One region of the Steroidobacter denitrificans genome, then DNA from elsewhere that is predicted to be linked to it. Evidence: riboswitches for the same ligand, from Rfam matches in the RefSeq annotation. Region 1 holds a riboswitch; the other holds the start of a gene.
The links. A riboswitch is a leader RNA that binds a small molecule or an ion and turns the genes downstream of it on or off. The one in region 1 is predicted to bind cobalamin.
Positions count from the first base shown of each region.

Region 1 (8,712 bases):
TGCCACGTCGGATATTTTCGAACCCGACGTCCAGGCGAACGATGACCTGGAAGGCGTGATATTTCCGGATATGCCTTGGGTCATTTCTCCCGACGCGGTCTCCACCCAGTTGCGCGACGCCTTGAACCGCTACTGGCCGGTGCGCGCCCGCGGACGCGGGCGTCTGTACGCTTTCGGCTTTGATGCCTATCGGCTCGTACCTTTGCTCAAAGCCGGAAAGTTCGGACAGACGCAGGTGATTCCCGGCATGACAGGATCCCTCTCCATCGATACCGAAGGACGCGTGCATCGCGGACTCGACTGGGCTCGGGTGTCGAACGGACGCCCGGTGGCGCTCGGCAGCGGGCACATCGGCGCAACGACAAGCGATGACACGCGCAGAACGGCGCCGCGCACGGCTGATGTTCTCGCGGCTCCATCCCTTTGAATTCTGCAGCCAGCAATCCCGGCAAACCGCATGGACAAGCGCCGCCGACAAGACACCGGACGCCACGCCGAGGATACGGCGCTTGCGTATCTGCAACGTGCCGGACTGACTCTCGTCATCCGGAATTATCGATGCAAGGCCGGAGAAATCGACCTGGTGCTGCGCGACGGCGCCACCCTGGTGCTGACCGAGGTACGCTACCGGTCCGAGGCCCGTTTCGGAAGCGCCGCCGCCTCAGTCACCTGGCGCAAGCAGCGGCGCCTGGCAAATGCCGCCCGGCATCTGCTGCTGACCCACCCCGAATTAAGATGCCATCCGGCCCGTTTCGATGTGATCGCGATCGACGGCCGCATACCGGGCAGCACGATCGACTGGATCAAGAATGCCTTCAGTCTTTGAAGAATCCCGATTCCGTTGCGAAGCTTCCTTGCGCCGGTCCGGCGGCCGAAATCAGCTGGCGCAAATCATGAATGCCGCATCGGCGCTTTTGACATGCCATCGGCTCACCGTGGAAGTCGCCGGGCATCCCCTTGTGCATGAGTTGGAACTCTCCGTCCATGCGGGAACGATGACCTGCATCCTGGGCCGTAACGGCACCGGCAAAACATTGACCTTGCATACTCTTGCCGGCCTGCGCGCACCCGCCGGCGGTGAGATCAAGATCGGTACACAGCGGATCGACACGTTGTCGCGTCGTGAATTGGCGCTCAGCCTGGGGTTGCTGCTGCAAGGCACCGAGGATCCTTTTCCATCGAGCGTGCTCGACACCGTGCTGGTCGGGCGGCATCCGCATATTGGTTTCTGGGCGTGGGAAAACGAAAATGATCGCGTGGCTTCGCGGGCGGCACTGGCGGCCGTCGGCATGGAATCGTTCGCGCAACGCGATGTGGCGACCTTGTCGGGCGGGGAGCGCCGCCGGGTCGCGATCGCCAGCCTGCTGGCACAGAATCCCGACTTGTTCCTGCTGGACGAGCCGCTCAATCATCTCGATCCGCATCACCAGATGGATGTGCTCAAGCTGATGAAGGAACGCACCCGCGCCGGTCATGCGGTGATGATGAGTCTGCACGATGCCGGCCTGGCGGCACGTTTCGCCGATCATGCGCTGTTGCTGTTCGGCGGCGGCGAATGGTTGAGCGGTCCAAGCCGCGAAGTGCTCACCGAAGAGACGATCTCACGCTTGTATGGGGTACCGGTGCGCGAGATCGCCTGGGCTCAGGGGCGGACTTTCGTCGTCGCCTGAAGATGCTCAAGTCTCCCCCAGGCTGGCGAGTACCTCTTCGTGCAGCCTGGCGTTCGTGGCCACCACCGAGGTAGTCTGAAGCGTCGGCGCCCGTCCCTGCAGATCCGTGAAGCGGCCACCGGCGGCCTCGACGATGACCGCGAGCGCAGCAATATCCAGGATATTCACATCGGATTCGATGACCACGTCGATCTTGCCCGCGGCCAGCAGATGATAGTGCAGAAAGTCCCCGTAACCGCGAATACGGCTGGCGCGCTCGACCAGTCGTCCATAACGAGCCCAGCCCGGACCGGCGGCCAAGGTCTTGAGATTCCCACCTGAAATCGCGCATTGCTCGATCGCGTCGATCTCGCTGACCCGGATCGGACGACCGTCGAGCCAGGCGCCCTCGCCGGCTTGGGCATAGGCGATCTCGCCATATACGGGCGCGGAGGACACGCCCACGATCAGATGCCCGCGATGCATCAGCGCGATCTGGGTGGAAAAGAAAGGATATTCGCGCACGAACGCCTTGGTACCGTCGATCGGATCGACCAGCCAGAGATAATCGGCATCGATCGCGCTCTGCCCTGTTTCCTCGCCGTAGAAGCCATGATCCGGGAAACGCTCGCCGATCAAGCCGCGGATCACCTTCTCGGTCTCCACATCCGCCCGGGTAACCGGCGACTTATCGTCCTTGAGGACGACTTCGAGATTACGCTGATAGTAGCGACGAATGACATCGGCGGCGGCGCGCGCCGCATCCAGGGCGGCGCTCAGAAAAGGGGATTGATTCATATGTTCTCATGATACGCGCGGCTCGGATCCGGAAGAAGCCTGCCGGGTAACGGCCTGTCGGTATGGCGGCATACCCGGTGCGCCGCCCGGAGAACGTGCACTTTGCGGATATCCTGCTGCGAACCTCGCCGACACCCCGCAAGTTGACGAGCGCAATGGTTTGGCTTCATCATCCACTGCAGCGACAAGTTCCCCGCGACGAGAACGCCGCGCATCGCCTGTAATACAGGCCGGTGCTCGGCATTCCCCAGGGATTCAAATGGGAACCGGGTCAATACCCGGGCTGTCCCCGCAACTGTAAGTGGTATGCCGTGCGTCGATGAACCACTGGATTTCACGGGCCTCCGTGATCCGGGAAGGTGACGCGAACGGACCCAGCCACGAGCCAGGAGACCTGCTTGCCGCAGTCGTCCATCGAGCAGCCGGGGTGTGCTGCGAGAGCGGGAGTTCCCGAGTGGCGACCTGTACATGGCTCGCGCTCGCGACGAACCATGTGGTTGCGTTCGTTGCGGAGCTCTGCCCATGCATATTCCATACTCTCTACACCCTATGGCGTCGGCGTGTACCCTTGTTGTTTTATCCACGTTTCTGCTGTTCCTGCCGCCGGCCGTATCCGTAGCCGCAACTGCCCCCGAACCTCGCACACTGGATCGAGTCGTCGTCACCGCCAATCGCATCGAACAACTGCAATCCGGTATCGGCGATTCGGTCACCGTCATCGAGCCGGATGAGATCCGCTCGAGCCAGCGCACCATGGTGGCGGATCTGCTGGCAGCCACGCCGGGCGTGGTCGTGTCGCGCAATGGCGGTTTCGGCGCGGTGACCTCAGTGCGCATTCGCGGTGCTGAAACCGATCAGACCGTCGTACTGATCGACGGCGTCAAGCTGAATGACCCTTCCTCCGTTGGCGGCGGTTATAATTTCGGCCATCTGCTCGCGAACGATGACGCGCGCATCGAGATATTGCGCGGCCCGCAATCCACACTATGGGGCAGCCAGGCGATCGGCGGCGTGGTAAACATCGTCACCTCCGTACCGGAAGGTCCGTTGTCGGGATCCCTGTCTGCCGAAGGCGGTGCGCGCGGCACGGCGGCGCTCAACGCACGCGCCGAGGCCGGCGGCGAACGCTTCGCCTGGCGCATCGGCGGCAATTATCTCACCACCGACGGCATCTCCTCATTCGACAAAAGGTTCGGCGGCAGCGAAAAAGACGGCTATCGCAATGTCGGCTTCAACGTGCGCGGCCTGCTCAAGCTCAGCGCCGCCGCCTCGGCCGAGTTACGCTCCACCTGGAGCAAGGGAAGGGCGGAATTCGACGGCTTTCCGCCGCCTGCGTACGGCCTGGCCGATACCGGCGAATACGGCTATCACGAAGAACTGGTGGCCTATGCAGGCCTCAATCTCACCGCTCTCGACGGCCGGTTGTCCAACCGCTTCGGATTTGCGTACACCGACACTGACCGCGAAGACTTCGATCCAAGCAATCCGTACCCGAAAACCTTCGACGCTACCGGCCGTAACGAGCGCTGGGAGTACCAGGGCACGCTGCTACTGAACGAGCGCTGGGACGCGGTGTTCGGACTGGAATCCGAGACCTCGCAGCTCGAAACGATCTCTGCGCCGAGCGACTTCGATCCGAATCCGGTGCCCATGAAAAACGACGTCCGGCTGGACAGCGCCTACGCGCAGCTCTCGACCACGGCGCTGAAAACCCTGACCTTGACCGCCGGGTTGCGTTACGACGACCACGAAACCTTCGGCGACTCCACCACCGGTCGCGCCGCACTGGCGTGGTCGATGACGCCCACGACCCTGGTGCGCGCCAGCTACGGCGAGGGTTTCAAGGCGCCGACGCTGTACCAATTGTTCAGCGACTACGGTAACGAAGCGCTCGCCGCCGAGAAGGCCGAGGGCTGGGACGCGGGTATCGAACAGCGGCTCCTCGACGGCACGCTGGTCGTCTCGGCAACCTACTTCAGCCGCGATACCAACAACATGATCGACTTCGTTTCCTGCTACGGTAACGCCGATCCGCGCTGCGTCACGCGACCTTTCGGCTTCTATGACAACCTGCAGAAGACGACCGCGGACGGCGTGGAGTTAGGCTTGGCCGCGCAACTCGGCGAGCGCCTGCGTTTCACGGCGAACTACACCAGTCTGGATGCGCAAAACGCGACCCGGAGCGACGCCAATTTCGGCCGGGCGCTGGCGCGCCGTCCCAAGCAAACCGCCAACGCCAGCCTGAGCTACGCCTGGCCGATCGGATTGACGACCACCGTGGCCGTACAGCATGCCGGCCGAAGCTTCGACGATCCGGCCAATACCATCGTGCTGGATGACTATACCTTGGTCGATCTGCGCGCCACGTATGCCGTCACTCGCACACTCGAGATCTTCGGCCGACTGGAAAACGCGTTCGACGAAAAATACCAGACCGCCGCGGGCTATGGATCGATCGGCCGCGGCTTGTTCGCCGGTATTCGCCAAGCCTTCTGAACGCCAGGCCTTCCGAGTATCTGAGTACATGACGGCCGACCGGGCTCCGGCAACGACCGGCCGGATCCCGAGGCCGCTTCGGCCATCAGGCGGCATGGCTTGCAGGCCGCTTGCAAGCGAGGCAACGTAATGCATTCCGGCGCAGACCGCGCCGCCATCGGAACTGCTTCAATGGGAAATCGTCTCAGCAAGATCTATACGCGCACCGGCGATCGAGGCACGACCGGCCTGGGAGACGGCACGCGCGTCGCCAAGACCCATGCGCGCATAGAGGCCTATGGAGCCACGGATGAAACCAACAGCGTGCTGGGGATGGTACTGGCCGTCCCCGGACTGCCGGCGGAGATCGTGGAATTATTGACCCGCCTGCAGCACGAACTTTTCGACCTGGGGGGCGAATTGGCGGTGCCGGGCTATCGCTGCATCACTGCCGAACACATCGCCCGCCTGGAACAGGCGCTGGACCGGCTGAACGCGCCCTTGCCGGCGTTGAAGGAATTCATCCTGCCCGGCGGAGGACCCGCGGCCGCAGCCTGTCATCTGGCCCGTACGATCGCGCGCCGTGCCGAACGGCGCGTATGGCTCTTGGCGCAGAATGAAAGTATCGCCGCCGAAGTGCCGCAGTATCTCAACCGTCTGTCGGATCTGTTGTTCGTCGTGGCGCGGGTCTTGGCCCGCCACGAGAATGGCACGGAGGTGCTCTGGAATCACCAGCGCAAGCCTCGCGGTGCGCGGCACGACGAGCCGGTCAAAGATTGACCGCATCCATGCGTCGCAGGCGAATCGTCACTTCATGCTCCAGCTGATGGGTGACGATCAGCGAAGCCTCCAGCCGGTTGACGAGCACCGGGCGCACTCGCGCCGCCCTATGAGCCACTGAATGAGTGATCATGAAACTGTGATACTCGCCGGGCCGGGTTGCTGCGAATTGCACCAGGATATTCACCTCGCGCGGCGTTCGACCGGCCACGTTGATCCTGTCATCGCAAATCACCAGGAAGGATTGATCGAACGGCACGCTGGCGAACGCACCGGCGCCGCGTAGTTCGCCCAGGAACGTACGGACCTGCCGGGTCACCGGCCCCCAAGCCGAAGCATCATCCTGCACAGAAAGGCACCAGCGCGTCCCCCGTTCGATCGCATTGATCGTGAACAGCGCCAGGCGCCGCTGCGCCAGATAGGATCCGTCGGGAGAAGCGCTCGCACCGCAGGCGAGCGTACGCAACGGCAGCCGCTCCCGCGGCACGCGTCGCACGGTCTGCAGCACGTTCACGCCATGCGCGGCAAACAGCCAGCGATCCGCATCGTCGATCTCGTGCGACAGCTTCATGCCGGCACGCAGCAGAGGTTCGGGCTCCTGGGACGTCAACGCGGCTGAGACCGCATCCCCGGAACGCGACAACAGGCCGGCGACCGCCCCGCCGTTGCCAAATGTCTCGAGGCGGCCACGCAGCCGATCCATGGCAGTCACGCGCGGATGAAACATCACGGCATTGTCACTGCGCAGTTCGATATGCTTCAGTGCCCGCGCCATATCTTTCGTCCCCATCCAATTCGCCGGCGGATCCACGATCAGCATCGCGCGCCGCTCTCGGCAAAAGCGCGCTGCTACCAGCAAGGTGCTGATGCCGACCTCGGCGGTCCGCGTCAGGGGAGGGACGTGAAGGAAGGCCAGTTCATCGACCTCCGCCAGTGCAAACAATCCCGAGCGGCGCACGGCCGAACCGATGACATCGTAGTCGCTGATCGGCCGCCCATCGTCACCGTCCGGACTGGAGCTGACATAGCCGACCGGCAGGTTGGTACCCGGCATCAGGGTGCGATCCGGACGTGCCGCGGGCACTTCGCCATGCACTCGTACCAACGCCGAATCTTCGAGTACGGTTGCCACGAATCGCGCCGAGTCGGCGTCGATCGTCAGGCCGCGAAATGTTTCTTGTTCCTCGATCCACTCGGAACCCGGTGCTCTCACCCGCTGAATCACCAGGTTGAAACGCCGTGTGTCGAGCGCGTCGATCTGGTCATAGTCGACCGCGGCGCGCAGGAACTCCCGTGTTCCCGGCGCGCGCGCCTCCAGGATCAGACGCTCGCGGCCGCAGTTCAGCGTCAAGCTGACCGGTCGAGCACCATTGGCGATTCGCACGACGATCGCCTGTTGCCCGCCCTGCTCGAAAAAATGCTCGAGTGCGTATGACAAAGTACTGGGCTGCCATAGGCCGCCGAAATACCGCTGGAAATCGGCAAAGCTGCGTACCAGGATCGGCTGATTCAGCGGGCCGCGCAGACAGCGGCCGACAAAGGCCGTCAACAACGCACAAGCCCTGGGTATGGGCTGCTGCGCGCCGGGTGTTTCCACGACCTGGATATCTGCGCACGAAGCGAGCTGACGCCCGGGCACGAGAGCCCTCCCGAAATTATTGTGTGCAGTAACTTAGCACACGACACGGGTACCTACAGAGTGCAGACGGCGCAAATGAAAGGAATCCGGACCGGCGATGCATACGGCCGTGAAAAACGTCGGGATACTTTACGATCCTTGCCCAGCCATGCATTTCTCTCGATGCATCGACCTGAAGCCATATCAAATGGGAACCGTCCCGCCCATGATCCTTACCCAGCCATGCATTTCTCTCGATGCATGGCTGGGTAAGGATCATGGGCGGGACCCTCATCCGTGAGCGGGATCCTGACGAAGCAAGCCTCAGTGCGAACCTCCGGCGGGCAGGCTGTTCGCGGCTCGACCCGCAGAGGATTCTGCTGCCGGCGGCTGCTTCGGCAAGGGTGTACCGGACAACGCCGCCTCGAACTCCTCTGCAGTCACCAGCAATTCGTCCCTGCCGTCCCAGTTCGCTCCTTCGGGCAGGCGATTCTCGACCTGCCGCGCATCGGCAAGGAACGCATCGATCGCCAGATCGGCACGCGACACCGGCAGCGCAATGCCGCGCGCCTGTTCCACCACTTCGTCCACCCGCGCCAGATTCACGACCGCACCGTACTCCTTGATCTTTTTCCACATTCCATCGGTAATCGCTGCGTTCATCAGCACACTCGCCTCATTGGGATGCTTGCGCCCATCATCTTCCAGGATGGGAAATGCCTGTGCATACAAAGCATCGCCGTGCCAGCCGAATACGAACGGCTGGTTCACGACGGTGACCTTGGTACCGACCGGAATCGCTTCGAACAGTTGCGCGATGTCTTCCGGGTAAAAACGGATACAGCCATGGCTGGAACGCATTCCGACGCCGTAAGGCTTGTTGGTTCCGTGCATGAGATAGCTTGGCCAGCCCAGAGTCAGCTTATGCGCACCCAGTGGATTATCGGGACCGGGCAGTACGCGCGCGGGCAGCGGATCGCCGGCTTTCGCGTGCTCCTTGCGTACCGAGGCAGGCGGAATCCAGATGGGGTTCCTTTGCTTCAAGGTTACCTTGGTCGTACCCAGCGGCGTCGACCAGCCGACCTTGCCGATGCCGATCGGATGCGTAATGACCGTCTGCAACACCTCGTCCTTCCGGCGTCTGGGATAGTAATATGCACGCAACTGCGCCAGGTTGATCACCACCCCCTCGCGAGGCGCCTTCGGCAGCACGAACTGCGTCGGCAACACAATCGCACGGCCTTCGCCAGGCAGCCAGGGATCGACACCCGGGTTCGCCCGCACGATTTCCTCATAACCCAGGTTGAAACGTCGTGCGATATCGGAGAGCGTGTCCTCTCCCTGCACGTGGGTGATCTGCAACACCCCGACCACGTCATCGAGCTTGGGATC
Region 1 covers NZ_CP011971.1:377,146-385,857, reverse strand. The annotation lists gene ACG33_RS01650 (penicillin-binding protein activator) at 1-427, shown strand, start outside; gene ACG33_RS01645 (YraN family protein) at 458-826, shown strand; gene ACG33_RS01640 (ABC transporter ATP-binding protein) at 894-1,670, shown strand; gene ACG33_RS01635 (inositol monophosphatase family protein) at 1,677-2,447, opposite strand; cobalamin riboswitch at 2,669-2,863, shown strand; gene ACG33_RS01630 (TonB-dependent receptor plug domain-containing protein) at 2,997-4,943, shown strand; gene ACG33_RS01625 (cob(I)yrinic acid a,c-diamide adenosyltransferase) at 5,115-5,702, shown strand; gene ACG33_RS01620 (hypothetical protein) at 5,692-7,341, opposite strand; gene ACG33_RS01615 (L,D-transpeptidase family protein) at 7,645-8,712, opposite strand, start outside.

Region 2 (8,712 bases), 460 kb from region 1:
GTCGCATGGAAGCGCATTGCGACATCCATGGATATGGAAGTCGATCGCGGATCTTGCGAGTAGTGGCTGATACCGACGATCTGATCGGCATCGGCCACACGAACCAGGATCGCATCCACGCAGGGATTGATCGAAGCAATACGTGGACCGGCCGCTACTACGGGCGTGACAGTTATCAGTACTAACACGACGACAAGCATCTGCAAGATTCGATGCCCTTCTGCGTTCATTGGAGGGCGACGTACAGGCGTGTCCATTGATCGTCGTCCGCAGGCAAGCCAATGCGTACCAGTCGCGAGTCCTCGTTGAGAGGCCTGATCAGAATTCCACGCATGGCCAGGCGGCGGAACAATGCATCGGCATCCGCGCAGCGCACCAGACGATAAAGAGGGGTTCCACCCTTGAGCTCGAAACCTGTTGCGAGCAGCAGCGCATCGAGATCGGCACCTGCATGGAGGAGGCGTTGTCGCTGGGCCGACTGCCAGTGACTATCGCGGTACGCGGCGATGCCTATGTCGACGGCGGGGCCGCAGACCGGCCAGTCTCCGATCAATTGACGGAACGACATCGCATGGCGCGACGTGACGACAAAGCCAAGTCTTAAGCCCGCCAGACCGAAGAATTTACCGAAGGATCGGAAGACGAGGATACCGTCGCTCGCAGCCGTACAAAGACTGTTCTCCGGAACGATATCCGCGTACGCCTCGTCGATCACGAGCATACCGCCACGCGCTGCGAGGCGTTTGGCAACGGCGCGCAACCGATCCGGGCAGATCGTCCGCCCGTCCGGATTGTTGGGATTGGCGAGTATGATGACGTCGTTCGATCCAGCGGCCTGTTCGAGCGACTCCGAGGTTGCTTCGGTAACGGACGAATGTTTCCAAGCCAGCAGATGCCCGGAATACCCTGGCCTCACGACCGCAACTTTCCGCTCATGGAAAATGGGCTCCAACAGACGCAGCGCCAGGTCGGTTCCCGGAACCGCCACGACCTGGCTGGGGTCCTCGACGCCGAAAGCTGTGGCGGCGGCATGTTCAAGTTCCGCGATGTGGTCCGCCTCGGGCAACCGCGCAAATACCGAATGCGCAAGATCGGCATGCGGATACGCCCACGGGCTGATGCCTGTGGACAGATCGATCCATGGCCGCGGGGCGAGCGGAAATAGTGCGCTTGCCGCGTCGATCCTGCCGCCGTGCTCGCGAAACACATCTAGGGATGTGGCGACCACGTTACAGGCATCAGAAATCGAAGCGTACGCCCGCGTAATACGAGCGACCATAGGTACCGTAGAGATAAACGGTCTCGTACTCCTCATCGAGCAAATTCTCGATGCGAGCTTGCAACAGCATCTTCTCACCGACGCGATATGCGAGGCGCAGATCTACGAGCTTGTAACCGTCGACGATTCGCGTATTCGTCGCATTGTCGTAGCTGCGGCCATTCTTGGTATATGTCACTCCGGTCTCGAGATCGAATGGCCAGCGATAGTCGATCAGCAGGTTTGCCGTTTCGCCGGGGCGGCGGGCCAACCTGTTGCCGTAATTCGCTCCGGGTGAACGATTCTCGGTATCGATCCGGCTGTAATTGGTCTGGATCATCAAACCATTCACCGGTTCTAGAGCCAGCGTCAATTCGAAACCATCGGCGCGCGCCTGGGCGACGTTGTCATAAGTACCGAAAGGACGATTTGTACAAATACCGGCAAGAGGCGCGGCGCAGGAAACGAAGTTGATGAGATCTTTGGTATCGCGGATGAAGTAGGTGACGCCGATTTCACCCTTGTCCCGCCAGAAGCGCTGTGCGAGGCCGACATCCCAGCTTTCGGCCGTCTCCGGCGTCAGCAGCCCGTTGCCGTACTCACTCTGCAACTGGTAGAGCGAGGGCGCTTTGAAGGCTTCGTTGTAGCTCGCTCGCAGCGTGGTCGAGCCCTGGTTGGGAGACCAGGCAAGACTTCCGCCTACATTGGTGCGGCCGCCAAACTCATCATGATCATCACGGCGCACGCCGGCAATGATGGTGAAATGATCGATGGGCTTGCCGATAAGCTGCAGGTACGCACCATCGATTCTCGCTTTCCCGCGCGTGACCGGGCCGCCGTAGCTCGAACTATTGAACTTGGATGTCTCGCTCTCCAGGCCAAAGCCGGACGCCAGTTTTGGGGTAAATTCGAAAGTGCCCTGGTATTCGAAACGTGCGTTCTCGCCATCGGCATCGAAAGTCTGGATCGGAATGCTGTCCGGATCCTCATTGGTTCGAGACGTCTCGGTATAGGCGTACGCCACACGATTATGAAAGCGGCCGGCAAGCAGATCGAAATTGACACCGGCATAGCCCACAGCCTCGCGCGTGCGCGCCTCTTCGCGTGTGTCCCCGAAAGCGTAGGTAGGAGGCGGGAAGCCGTCGATACCGGTCTTGGCCTTCGAGTACCATCCACGCAGATCGAGCCACGCATCATCGGTCAGGTCGATAGTGAACTTCGCGTTGGCACTGATGTTGCGATAGTCGTCTTTTTCCCGGCCACCACGCGCTTTATTGAAAGCGGAAATACCATCGGTGTCGTAACCGTTGACTCCCATACTGGCTGCAACGCGACCGAACCTCTGAGAAAGATTCACGCCGGCTTGACTCGTACCGTGCGATCCATATTCAAGCTTGGCCACGCCCTTGAATACTTCGGTAGGTTCGGCAGTGGTCAGGTTCACCACGCCGCCAATGGCCTGGCTTCCCCACACGATGGACTGTGATCCGCGCAGCGCTTCGACGCGGGTGACATTGCCGAGTAGCATATTGCCGAAGTTGAAGCCGCCGCCCGGCGCCGACGGGTCGTTGAGCTTCACGCCATCGATCAGTACGACGGTGTGATCGCTCTCCGCGCCACGAATGAACAGCGACGTGCTCGTTCCAACGCCGCCATTTCGCACGAACGAAACGCCGGGGACCGTGCGCAACACGTCTACGATGGCATCGTTCTGGCGCGCTATCAGCGATTGCTCATCGATGACCGAAATCGACTGACCGACGTCGGATGCCGATTGCGCGAAGCGCGTCGCAGTGACGACGATGACTTCTTCCGCCCATGCGGGCACAGAGATGGAAGTGATGGAAAGAGACAGCAGGCAGATGCGCTGAAGCGTACGCATGGAAAACCTCGGACCGTTGACGAATCCAAGAGCCGCTTACACGGCTCCACCTTGTCGTCACGCGAGGTTTTCCTCGATCGCTCGGCACACCCCGACCAGCGAAGGACAGACTGCGATAGGCAGGTTTCCTGGCTTCCGAGTCGTTATGCCTGGCCGCCTTCCCGGTATTACCCAGTGGCATTCTTGGCCAGCACTCGTCGGTTACAGTTGCGGGGGCAGCCCCGGTTCGTGAATTTCAATTCACTTCCGGGTTCCCTTTTGATCCCAGTTTCTGGGAACCTAACGCGGTATAAAGTGTAGTGCAGCGGCTAATGGGGATGCAAGATGCAACGGTCGGGGCGAGTGATTCTGTATTTGGGAGGGGCGCGTTCAGGAAAAAGTCGATTGGCGCAAATTCGCGCTGAATCAACGGCTAACGAGCTTATTTACGTCGCTACGGGGCAGGCTGGCGACGCAGAAATGGCGAGGCGCATCCGCCAGCACCGGGCTGAGCGCGGCGAGCGCTGGCGCACCATCGAAGCACCGCTCGATTTGCCGCAGACCCTGATTCAGAACGACGCCGTCCGGCGAACCTTGCTCGTCGACTGTCTCACGCTTTGGCTGAGCAATTTGATGCTCGCGGAATACGATATTCGCAAGGCGCGACGATCTTTGGTCGATGCACTTGCTGCCAGCAACTCGACGGTGCTGCTGGTATCCAACGAGGTCGGCATGGGCATCGTGCCTGACAATACTCTGGCAAGACGTTTTCGCGACGAGGCCGGTTGGTTGCATCAGAAGATCGCCGCAGTGGCCGACGAGGTATGGCTGGTGATGGCGGGGTTGCTCTTGCCGCTCAAGAACGAACGATCCATGATCGAGAGTTGAATTCAACCGAGTCGCAACCGGCTCAACTCAGGCGATTCAACCCGTTATAGGCCGCTACCCGGTACGCCTCCGCCATGGTCGGGTAGTTGAATGTCGTGCGAGTAAAATAGCGTACGTCATTGAGCTCGGACGAGGCCATCACGGTCTGTCCGATATGCACGATCTCCGAGGCGTTATCGCCGAAGCAGTGCACACCCAGCACCTGCAGGTTCTCGGCGTGAAAAATGATCTTGAGCATGCCGACGCGCTCATCGGTCATCTGAGCACGCGCGAGATTCTTGAACGCACAATGACCCACCTCATAGGGGGCTTTCAGCTCCTGCAACTCGCGCTCGCTCTTGCCCACCGAGGAAATTTCGGGAATCGTATAGATGCCGCTCGGAATCATCTCCAGACAGTGCGGCTCTATCGCAGGGTCCAGGATGTGCTGGACCGCATGCGAGCCCTGTACATACGCTGCGCTCGCAAGCGCCGGTGGACCGGCGATGTCGCCCACCGCGTAGATATTCGGCACGGCGGTTTGATAGTGACCGTTGACCGGAATCTGCCCCCGCAAGTTGCTCTCCAGACCAACGGCCGAAAGTTGCAGCGTCTGTGAGGCGCCGGTGCGGCCGTTCGCCCAAAGCAGCACATCCGATTTGATCCTGCGGCCGGAGGTGAGGTGCAGCAAGACATCATGCTCACGTGCCTCTACCGCCTCGAACTCCTCGTTGTGCCGGATGACACAGCCCTGTTCACGTAAATGATACGACAGCGCCTCGGCGATTTCGTCATCCAGGAACGACAGCAGGCGGTCATGCGTATTGACCAGCGTCACTTTGGCGCCGAGGTTGATGAAGATGGACGCATACTCGCAACCGATTACGCCCGCGCCATAGATCGTCACGGAAAACGGATGCTCGGCGTAGCGCAGGATGCTGTCGCTGTCGCGTACACGTGGATGTGTGAAGTCCACGTCGGGTGGATGATAGGGCCGCGAGCCGGCGGCGATCACGATGTGCTTGGCGCTCAACCGGTAGGGCTTGCCTGCCCCGGGCTGCACTTGGAGCGTATGTGCATCGAGCAAACGCGCCTCGCCGCCGAATATCGGCACGCGGTTGCGGTCATAGGACCGGCGGCGGCTAGCCACCTGCAAGTCAATGACATTGGCTGCGGAAGCCAGCAGTTGCGGATATGTCAAACGGGAGGAGAGATGCTGCTCGCGCAGCAACGGGTTACGCTTGAGGTCGTGCAGGACCTTCACGGCATGCCGCAGCGCCTTGCTCGGAATCGTACCCCAGTGAGTACAGCCGCCGCCTACTTCGAAATGGCGCTCGATCAGCGCCACCTTCAGACGGTTCTTGGCAGCCATCATGGCCGCACCTTCTCCCGCCGGGCCGCTGCCGATCACCAGGACGTCGAATTTTTGCATCTTCATCTTCCGCAAAGGACGTAATGATCGACGAGAGGCCTACTATAAAACAACAATCCCGGTGTACTCGCTCTTGCGAACGACTTTGTTTTTCAGGTAAGGACTTTGTTTTCGACGCGCAACAGCCTAAAGATGACACGCAACCGCTATTCCACCGTCACCGACTTGGCGAGGTTGCGCGGCTGATCGACATCCGTTCCTTTCAGGATGGCGCAATGATAGGCCAGCAACTGCAAAGGGATGGTGTAGACGGCCGGCGCCTGGAAATGACTGACATGCTTCGGCATGGTGATCACCGTGACGCCTTCGGATGAACTGATGCCGGCATCGGGATCGGCGAACACATAAAGTTCGCCGCCTCGGGCCCGCACTTCCTGCAGGTTGGATTTGAGCTTTTCGAGCAGGTCGTTGTTGGGTGCGACCACGATGACGGGCATCTCGGCATCCACCAGCGCCAGCGGGCCATGCTTGAGTTCGCCGGCAGGATAGGCCTCGGCGTGGATGTAGGATATTTCCTTGAGCTTCAGCGCGCCCTCCATCGCGATGGGATGCATCTGGCCGCGGCCCAGAAACAGGGCATGGCGCTTGTCCGCAAAGCGCGTCGCCAGTTCCCTGATCTGTCCATCGAGATGCAGCGTCTTCTCGATCAAGGCCGGAATTTCGATCAGGCGCTGTACCAGGCCGCGCTCGCGCTCCGCATCGGTGCCATGAAATTTCGCCAGTGCGACCACCAGCATCCCCAGGGCCGTCAGCTGGGTCGTAAAGGCCTTCGTGGAGGCAACGCCGATCTCCGGACCCGCACGCGTCAACAGCACCAGATCGGATTCGCGCACCAACGAACTTTCGGGCACATTGCAGATCGACAGGCTGGATAAATATCCCGCCTGCTTGGCCATGCGCAATGCCGCCAGCGTATCGGCGGTTTCGCCTGATTGAGAAATCGTGACGAACAAGGTATTGCGCGGCACGACCGGATTGCGATAGCGATATTCACTGGCGATCTCGACCCAGCAAGGCAGCCGCGCGATCTGTTCGACGAAATATTTCGCGACGACGCCGGCATGGAAACTGGTGCCACAGGCGATGATCTGCACCGCTTCGGTACGCCGGAACACCTCGGTAGCCAGCGGTCCGAATGCCGCCTCCAGCAACTTTCCGCCCACTGCTCGCTCATCCAGCGTCTGCGCCACGGCACGCGGCTGTTCATGGATCTCCTTGAGCATATAGTGCGAATACTCGCCTTTCTCCGCGGCGTCGGCCGACAATGCACTCTCGGACACCGGCCGCCGCGCCGTGTTGCCCTCGTGGTCCAGAATACGGATGCTCTGGCGGCGAACCTCGGCGACGTCCCCCTCCTCCAGAAAAATGAACCGGCGCGTCACCGGCAACAGCGCCGCGACGTCGGACGCCACGAAGTTGCCATCTGTGCCGACTCCGATCACCACGGGGCAGCCGGCGCGGGCAAGGATGATGCTGTCCGGCTCGTCCTCGCTGATGACGGCGAGCGCATAGGCACCTTCCAGCTCCGCGACCGTGGCGCGCACGGCCCGAAACAGGTCTCCCAACTTCTGCTTGTGATGGTGGATACGGTGAGCGATGACCTCGGTGTCGGTCTCCGAAGTGAATTCATAGCCCAGCCCCGCCAGTTCCTCGCGCAGTTCCTCGTGATTCTCGATGATGCCGTTATGGACGATGGCGATGCCGTCTCGAGAAATATGCGGGTGTGCGTTGCGCTCTGATGGAGCGCCGTGAGTCGCCCAGCGCGTGTGGGCGATACCCAGGTGTCCGGCGACCGGTGTCTCCTCGATGGCTTCCTGCAGCACCCTGACTTTGCCCACGGTACGCTGACGGCTCAGCTGACCGCTGCCGTTCAGGATGGCGACGCCGGCCGAATCATAGCCGCGGTATTCCAACCGCCGCAGGCCTTCGATCAAGATGGGGATGACGTTCCGATCAGCGACTGCGCCGACGATGCCGCACATGTGGGACCCTCGAAGTCAGATAACTCATTGTATCGAAGGGTATGGAGATAAACCTGTACCCCATCACACGACCTCCCTGCACGTTGCGCCGGACCGCGGGCTCCGATCGCTCATCGGAACCTGCCTGGAGCCTATTTCGCAGCCTATTTCTCCGAGCCCGGCTTCCCCGTATCCGCCTTCCTAACCGGTCGCCTCCAGGCGTCGATGGTGACCTGGCGCGCCCGCGCGAGGGTCAGCTTGCCCGCCGGCGCATCCCTGGTGATCGTCGAACCCGCACCGGTGTTGGCGCCCGCCCCCACCTTCACCGGAGCAACCAGCATGGCCCCCGAGCCGATGAACGCTTCGTCACCGATTTCGGTTCGCCATTTGTTGGCGCCATCATAATTGACGGTCACCGTACCGGCGCCTACGTTGACTTTTCGCCCCAGGGTCGCGTCGCCTAAATAGGTCAGATGATTGGCCTTGCTGCCGGCGCCGATATCGCTGTTCTTGACCTCCACGAAGTTGCCGATATGGACTTCCTCGTGCAGCACGCTGTGGGGACGCAGGCGTGCAAACGGCCCGATCGAGCCGCGCGGGCCAATGGTCGCGCTATCGATGACGCAGTTCGGATGAAGACGGGTATCAGCCTCGATCCGGCAGTCCTTCAGGTAACAGTTCGGGCCGATATGCACCCGATCGCCGAGTTCGACAGTGCCGATCAGGACACAGTTCACATCGATGAAAACATCGCGCCCAACCCCCACCTTGCCGCGGATGTCGGTACGAGCAGGATCCACCAAAGTGGCGCCCTCGATCATCAGGGCACGGGCCCGCTGAACTCGCAGCTCCGCTTCGAGGCTTGCCAGTTGAATCTTGTCGTTCACGCCCATCACCTCCGCCTCGGTGGGAGCGATGACGGCATTGATACGCAATCCTTCACGGGCCGCCATGACGATGATGTCGGTCAGATAATACTCACCCTGGGCATTGTCGTTCTTCAGCGCGGCCAGCCAGCGGCGCAACGCCGCCGCGGGGGCGGCGATCAGGCCGGTATTGATCTCCTTGATGGCCTGCTCCTTGGTGTTTGCATCCTTCTGCTCCACGATACGCACCACGTTTCGGGCGGCATCGCGCACCACCCGGCCGTAACCGGTCGGGTCAGCCAGCTCCACGGTCAATACCGCGATGGAGCGCTCGTCACACCGCGACAGCAGCTGCACCAAGGTTTCCCGGCGCACCAGCGGCACATCGCCATACAGGATCAGTACCTGGTGATCGTCGGGAATGGCGGGCATCGCCTGTGCAACCGCGTGCCCCGTGCCGAGCTGCT
Region 2 covers NZ_CP011971.1:3,383,074-3,391,785, forward strand. The annotation lists gene ACG33_RS15155 (ABC transporter substrate-binding protein) at 1-188, opposite strand, end outside; gene cobD (threonine-phosphate decarboxylase CobD) at 227-1,228, opposite strand; gene ACG33_RS15165 (TonB-dependent receptor plug domain-containing protein) at 1,239-3,140, opposite strand; cobalamin riboswitch at 3,242-3,438, opposite strand; gene cobU (bifunctional adenosylcobinamide kinase/adenosylcobinamide-phosphate guanylyltransferase) at 3,465-4,007, shown strand; gene sthA (Si-specific NAD(P)(+) transhydrogenase) at 4,030-5,424, opposite strand; gene glmS (glutamine--fructose-6-phosphate transaminase (isomerizing)) at 5,565-7,400, opposite strand; gene glmU (bifunctional UDP-N-acetylglucosamine diphosphorylase/glucosamine-1-phosphate N-acetyltransferase GlmU) at 7,544-8,712, opposite strand, start outside.
Region 2: another riboswitch for cobalamin. It lies ahead of ACG33_RS15165 (TonB-dependent receptor plug domain-containing protein); the one in region 1 lies ahead of ACG33_RS01630 (TonB-dependent receptor plug domain-containing protein).